2 regions of the Paeniglutamicibacter sp. GQ140 genome follow, and region 2 is predicted to be linked to the other one. Evidence: predicted binding sites of a transcription regulator. Region 2 holds the regulator's gene; the other holds the start of a gene.
The links. The regulator LexA, encoded in region 2, represses DNA repair genes until DNA is damaged. The targets are predictions, from matches to a motif close to TCGAACANNTGTTCGA.
Positions count from the first base shown of each region.

Region 1: the regulator LexA is predicted to act here: its motif matches at 1,622-1,637, upstream of ruvA (Holliday junction branch migration protein RuvA).

Region 1 covers NZ_JCAXDW010000008.1:67,064-70,429, forward strand. Annotated here, with positions in the region: gene pdxT (pyridoxal 5'-phosphate synthase glutaminase subunit PdxT) at 1-195, shown strand, start outside; gene AC6CHY_RS12650 (YebC/PmpR family DNA-binding transcriptional regulator) at 198-953, shown strand; gene ruvC (crossover junction endodeoxyribonuclease RuvC) at 963-1,571, shown strand; gene ruvA (Holliday junction branch migration protein RuvA) at 1,695-2,315, shown strand; gene ruvB (Holliday junction branch migration DNA helicase RuvB) at 2,325-3,366, shown strand, end outside.
Region 2 covers NZ_JCAXDW010000003.1:336,006-339,371, forward strand. Annotated here, with positions in the region: gene AC6CHY_RS06335 (ATP-dependent DNA helicase) at 1-1,515, shown strand, start outside; gene lexA (transcriptional repressor LexA) at 1,634-2,353, opposite strand; gene AC6CHY_RS06345 (LysM peptidoglycan-binding domain-containing protein) at 2,642-3,028, shown strand; gene AC6CHY_RS06350 (histidinol-phosphate transaminase) at 3,143-3,366, shown strand, end outside.

The DNA of each region.
Region 1 (3,366 bases), on a different contig from region 2:
AGCGTGGGCGAGTCGGTGCAGGTACTGGCCAAGATCCCCGCCGAGAACACGCCCTTGAGCGCGGATGGGCTTCGGGTGGATAGAATTGTCGCAGTACGTTCGGGAAATTTGCTGGCGACCTCCTTCCACCCAGAGGTGGGCGGAGAGCGCCGGATCCACGAACTCTTTATTCAAATGATCAGAGGAGACGCGTAAGCATGTCCGGCCACTCCAAATGGGCTACCACGAAACACAAGAAGGCTATCCTCGACAGCAGGCGTGCCAAGTCCTTCGCCAAGCTGATCAAGAACATCGAGGTCGCCGCCCGCGCGGGCGGCGCCGACCTGGCCGGAAACCCGGGCCTTGAGCTTGCGGTATCCAAGGCCAAGAAGACCTCGGTGCCCAGCGACAACATCGATCGCGCCATCAAGCGCGGCGCCGGCCTGACCGGCGAGGTCATCGACTACACCGAGATCCTCTATGAGGCACGCGGCCCGCAGGGTTCGGCGTTGCTCATCGAGTGCCTGACCGACAACAAGAACCGTGCGGCCTCCGAGGTCCGTCTGGGCATCACCCGCAACGGCGGATCGATCGCCGATCCGGGTTCCGTTGCCTACATGTTCACCCGCAAGGGCGTCGTGGGCCTGCCGAAGAACGGCCTGACCGAGGACGACGTGCTGATGGCCGTGCTCGACGCGGGCGCCGACGAGGTCAAGGAAGCCGGGGAATCCTTCGAGATCCACTCCGAGCCCACCGACCTGAGGGCCATCGTAGCGGCGCTCGAGGAAGCCGGCATCGCCTACGAGAGCGATGAGATCGAATTCGTTCCCTCGATGCAGGTGCAGCTGGATGCCGACTCGGCGCGCAAGTTCCTGAAGCTGGCCGACGCACTCGAGGAGCTGGACGACGTCCAGAACGTCTACTCGAATGCCGACATCAGCCCCGAGGTCATGGCGGAACTGGAACAGGACTAGTCCTCTTTCATGGCCTTGAGAGTGGTTGGCGTCGACCCCGGACTGACCCGTTGCGGGCTGGCCGTGGTCGACGTCGAACCCAACCGCCGCGCAACGCTCATCGACGTGCGCGTTGTGGGTACCCCGCCGGGCACGCCGCTGGACCAACGACTGTTGGCCATCGCCGACGGCATCGACGCGTGGCTCGACGAGCACAAACCCGACGTGGTGGCCCTGGAGCGTGTCTTCAGCCAGTTGAACGTCAGCACCGTGATGGGCACCGCCCAGGCCTCGGGCGTTGTCATCGTTGCCGCGGCCCGCCGCAACATCCCGGTGGCGCTGCACACCCCCACCGAGGTCAAGGCTGCCGTGACCGGCTCGGGCGCCGCCAACAAGAACGCCGTGGGCAAGATGGTGGCCAAGATCCTGCGCCTGGACGAGCCGCCCTCTCCCGCCGACGCGGCCGACGCCGCGGCCCTGGCCATCACGCACGGCTGGCGCGGGGCGGCATTCGGCTCCGCCGGTGCCGCCGCCTCCGCCTCGGGATCACGTCCCGCGGGCGGATCCTCGGGCCTGACCCCGGCCCAGCGCGCATGGATCGCCGCCGAGGCGAAGGCCCGTTCCGTCAAGTCCCGATAGCCCGGAAGGCGGAGCCTCCGCGGGAGGTGCCCGCCGAACCTGTAAGCTGTTCGTAGATATATTCGCATGGCTGGCGTGTTCGACGAACTTCCGCGCGGCCCGGTACCACGGAGGAACGCCCACATGATCAGTACGCTGCGAGGAGTGCCGCAACAGGTTAACCTGAACAACGCGGTCATCGAGGTCGGCGGCTTCGGCATGCTGATCCAGGCCACCCCGCAGACCCTGGCCACCTTGCAGGTGGGCCGCGAAGCGCTGGTGCACACCTCCATGGTGGTGCGCGAGGACTCGATGACGCTCTTCGGCTTTGCCAGCGGGGACGAACGCGAGGTCTTCGAGGTTCTCACCGGGGTCTCGGGCATCGGCCCGCGCACCGGGCTGGCGATCCTCTCGGTGCACACCCCGGAGGAGGTCCGCATCGCCGCGAGCACCAAGGACACCAAGGCCTTCACCAAGGTCTCGGGCATCGGGCCCAAGGGCGCCGAGCGCATCGTGCTGGAACTCAACGGCAAGCTCGTCCCCACCGGGGCCCCGGTGCCGGCAGGCAGCCCCCTTGCCGCCAGGTCCTGGGAGCCGCAGGTCCTCGAGGCCCTGACGGGGCTGGGCTGGACGGAAAAGGACGCGGTCAAGGCCCTGGACGCACTGGCCAAGAACGACCCGCAAATTGTTGCAAGCGGCAGCGTGCCGGAAATCCTGCGGGCGGTGCTGCGTTCCCTGGGGCGCGGGAACCGGCCCGGAAACTAGGAGTAGGACATGACCGAAACCGGCGCCCTGACCAATGCCGGCCCCGAGCCCGAGGAACGGGTGCTCGAGGCCGCGCTGCGCCCGAAGAACCTGGACGACTTCGTCGGCCAGGCACGGGTGCGCCAGCAGCTCTCGCTGGTGCTCGAAGCGTCCAAGATCCGGGAACGCACCGCCGACCACGTCCTGCTCTCGGGCCCCCCGGGTCTGGGCAAGACCACGCTGTCGATGATCATTGCCGCCGAGATGAACGCGCCGCTGCGCATCAGCTCCGGCCCGGCCATCCAGCACGCCGGCGACCTGGCCGCCATCCTCTCCTCGCTCACCGAGGGGGAGGTGCTGTTCCTGGACGAAATCCACCGGATGAGCCGCCCGGCCGAGGAAATGCTCTACATGGCCATGGAGGACTTTCGGGTCGACATCATCGTGGGCAAGGGGGCCGGCGCGACGGCGATCCCGCTGGAGCTTCCGCCCTTCACCCTCGTCGGCGCCACCACCCGCGCCGGGCTGCTGCCCGGGCCGCTGCGCGACAGGTTCGGCTTCACCGGCCACCTGGAGTTCTACAGCGTCGAGGAGCTCGAGCTCGTGTTGCGCCGCTCGGCGATGATGCTCTCGCTGAAGGTCAATTCCGCCGCGTTCTATGAAATCGCCTCCCGCTCGCGTGGCACCCCCCGCATCGCCAACCGGCTGCTTCGCCGTGTGCGCGACTGGGCGCTGGTCAACCGGCTCGAAAGCATCGACGCCCGCGCAGCGTCCGCCGCCCTGGACATGTACGAGGTCGATGCCCGCGGACTGGACCGCCTGGACCGCGCGGTGCTCCACGCGCTGTGCACCAAGTTCGGCGGGGGACCGGTGGGCCTGTCCACCCTGGCTATCGCCGTGGGCGAGGAGACCGAGACGGTGGAGACCGTCGCGGAGCCGTTCCTGGTCCGCGAGGGCCTGCTCGGGCGCACCCCGCGCGGCCGCATCGCCACCGCCGAGGCCTGGAACCACCTGGGCCTGCGCATGCCCGCCGATGCCATGTTCGCCGGCCAGGCCAGTCTTGAGCTCGAAC
Region 2 (3,366 bases):
TGGGCCGAACGAACCGACACCGGAGACCGAGACGACATCACGCCCGGGGTCAGCGACAAGGCATGGCGCCAGGTATCGGTCAGCGCCATGGACTGCCTGGGGTCCCAAAAGTGCCCCATGGCCTCGGAGTGCTTCAGCGAACTGGCCCGTGCCCGCGCGGCCAGCGCCGACGTCGTGATCACCAACCATGCCATGCTGGCTGTCTCTGCCTTCGAGGGCCTGGCCGTGCTGCCGGACTTCGACACCGTCATCATTGACGAGGCCCACGAACTGCAGGACCGCGTGACCAGTTCGGTGACGCGGCCCCTGTCGGTGAACATGGTCCAGACCGCGGCCTCGGCCGCCCGCAAGCACTGCTCGGTGAGCGTGGACGCGCTGAACCAGGGCGCCAAGGCCCTGCAGCGTGCCCTGGAGGGCGTCCCCACCGGGCTCATGGCCCGCGGGCTGAACGAGGACCAGGAAGCTGCCATCAACCAGATCGCCGAGGCCGCACGCGTGGTCCTCTCCGACTCGAAGCCCGAGGCCAACGCGCCCGCCGACGGCGGACGCCAGATGGCCCGCTCCCAGGTCACGTACCTGGTGGATCAATGCACCAAGATGCTTGAAATGACCGAGGAACGCGAGGTGATCTGGGCGTCGCGGCCCGGCCACTTCAGCCCGGGGGAGGGCTATGTCCAGCCCGACGAATCCAGCCAGCCGACCTTGATGGTTGCCCCCCTGTCCGTCGCGGGAAAGCTGCGCGAGGGCCTGTTCGACGGCCGCACCGTCATCCTCACCAGCGCGACCCTGGCCATCGGCGCCGCCTTTGAGCCGGTTGCCGGTTCCCTGGGCCTGGTGGGCGACGGAGCACCGACCTGGAACGGCGTCGACGTGGGCAGCCCCTTTGACTACCCCAAGCAGGGCATCCTGTATGTTGCCAAGCACCTGCCCAAGCCCGGGCGCCAAATGTCCCAGGAGACCCTGTCCGAAATCGAGGACCTGATCAAGGCCTCCGGCGGCGGTGCCCTGGCGCTGTTCACCTCGCGCCGGGCGGCCGAGGAAGCCGCGGAAATCCTGCGTGCGCGCCTGGACATCCCCATCCTGTGCCAGGGCGAATCAAGCATGAAGGCGCTGGTCGACCAGTTCTCGGCCGAACCGGACACCTGCCTGTTTGGCACGATGACGCTGTGGCAGGGCGTGGACGTCCCGGGCAACGCCTGCCGTCTGGTCATCATTGACAAGATCCCGTTCCCGCGCCCCGATGATCCGCTTTCCTCGGCGCGCAGCCGCGATATCGCCAAGCACGGCGGAAACGGTTTCATGGCCGTGGCCGCGAGCCATGCCGCGGTGCGGCTGGCCCAGGGCGCGGGCCGCCTGATCCGTTCGGTCAATGACAAGGGCGTGGTTGCGGTGCTGGACTCGCGACTGGCCACCGAACGCTACGGGACCTTCCTGCGCGCCTCGCTGCCGCCGCTGTGGGCGACGCCGAACAAGGCCACCGTCATCTCCGCGCTCGAACGGCTCAGCGAAGGCTGAGCCCCTGGCGCTGCCCGTCCCGTTTGCGGTTGATGGGCAGGGGAAGCAAAACACCCGTGGGGGCCGATCCGGTGATCGGCCCCCACGGGTGTTTTGGGGATGAGTTGTTGCTGCGGCCCTAGACGGAACGCATGACCGATACGACCTTGCCCATGACGGTTGCGGCGTCACCAAGGATCGGTTCGTATCGGGAGTTCTGCGGCAGCAGCCAGGTGTGCCCGTCACGCTGGCGGAAGGTCTTCACGGTGGCCTCGTCCTCGAGCAGCGCCGCGACGATGTCGCCGTTGTTGGCCGTGGGCTGGCGCCTCACGACAACCCAGTCGCCGTCGCAAATGGCCGCATCGATCATCGAGTCGCCGCTGACCTTGAGCATGAAGAGCTCACCGTGCCCCACCAGCTGGCGCGGCAGTGCGAAAACGTCCTCGATCGCCTGGTCGGCCAGGATCGGCCCGCCGGCGGCAATGCGCCCGACCAGGGGGACCATGGCGGTGTCGGCGGAGGTCGTCAGCTCCGAGACGTTCATGCCGTTGGCTGCCTTGAGCTCCGACTGGCCCTCCACGACCTCCAGCTTTGCCTCGCTCTTGAGCTGCAGCGGCAGCAGGATCTCCATTGCCCTCGGGCGGCGCGGATCGCGCCTGATGTAGCCAAGCTTCTCGAGCTGGCTGAGCTGATGGGTCACGCTGGAGAGGCTGGCAAGTCCCACAGCGTCCCCGATTTCCCGCATCGACGGCGGGTACCCGTTGCTGCTCACGGAGCGTTGGATGGTTTCCAGAACCTTCTTCTGGCGGATTGTCAGGCTCTTCGCGTCGCGTCGAGGGGTTCGTTGTTCGGTCGTCATTGTCAATGCCTCATCCCGATCGTCGCCGGTTGCCCGCGCGTGCCGCAAATTGTCGGTGTGGGCTGGTGTAGTAAATACATCGCCCCACAACCACCATCCTAGTAGACAAAGTCACTGCTTTCAAAGATTTGTTCGAACAGATCTGGACACGTGTCGTCGAAAAGTGCTAGAAATAAGATACGCACTACGAACACATGTTCGAAAGGTGCGTTCGAATAACCGTCGCATGTTCGATTGCGGGCCAACTGGACCCGGTCGGACCAGCGAATTCAGAGGAAAGGCAAAGACGTGGCAAACACTGCTTTCTCGGCCCCGCTCCACCTTGTTACATCCAACGACTACCTGCCCGAACCGCAGCCGTCGCTGGCTCCGCTACGACTGACCCGCCGCGGGAAATTCGTGCTGATCGGGCTTCCCATCTTCGTGGTGAGCGCCGCAGTGCTCATGCTCCTGGGGCTGTTCCTCTCCCCGGCAAATGCTTCCGCGGACATCCCGCTGGGCGTCAACGCAGTGAGCGTAACCGTCATCGAGGGAGACACCCTTTGGGGCATTGCCCGCGAATTCGCACCGCAACTCGAACCCCGCGAAGCGGTCCGCCAGATCGGCGACCTCAACAACCTCAACAGCTCCGTGCTGCTCCCGGGCGCCGAACTCTTCGTTCCCACCGGAAGCTAGGGCCCTGCCCCGGCCGTGTCCTCGGGCGCCGCATCGGCTCATTGCGAACCGATTATTACCCTTGGCGCCGGCCATGATTCTCGGGCCCACCTGCCCCCGCCGTAGACTTGACCCGTGAATGAACGGCTAAATCGCCTGGCAAATCTGCCCCTGCGAGAAAATCTTCAAGGTCTCGAACCCTACGGCGCACCCCAGATTGACGTCCCCATCCAGCTGAACGTCAACGAAAACACCCACCCGGTCCCCGCCGAAGTGCATCGCGCCATTGTCGAAGAGGTCTCGGCGGCCGCCGTGGGGTTGAACCGTTACCCGGACCGTGAATTCACCGAGCTGCGCGT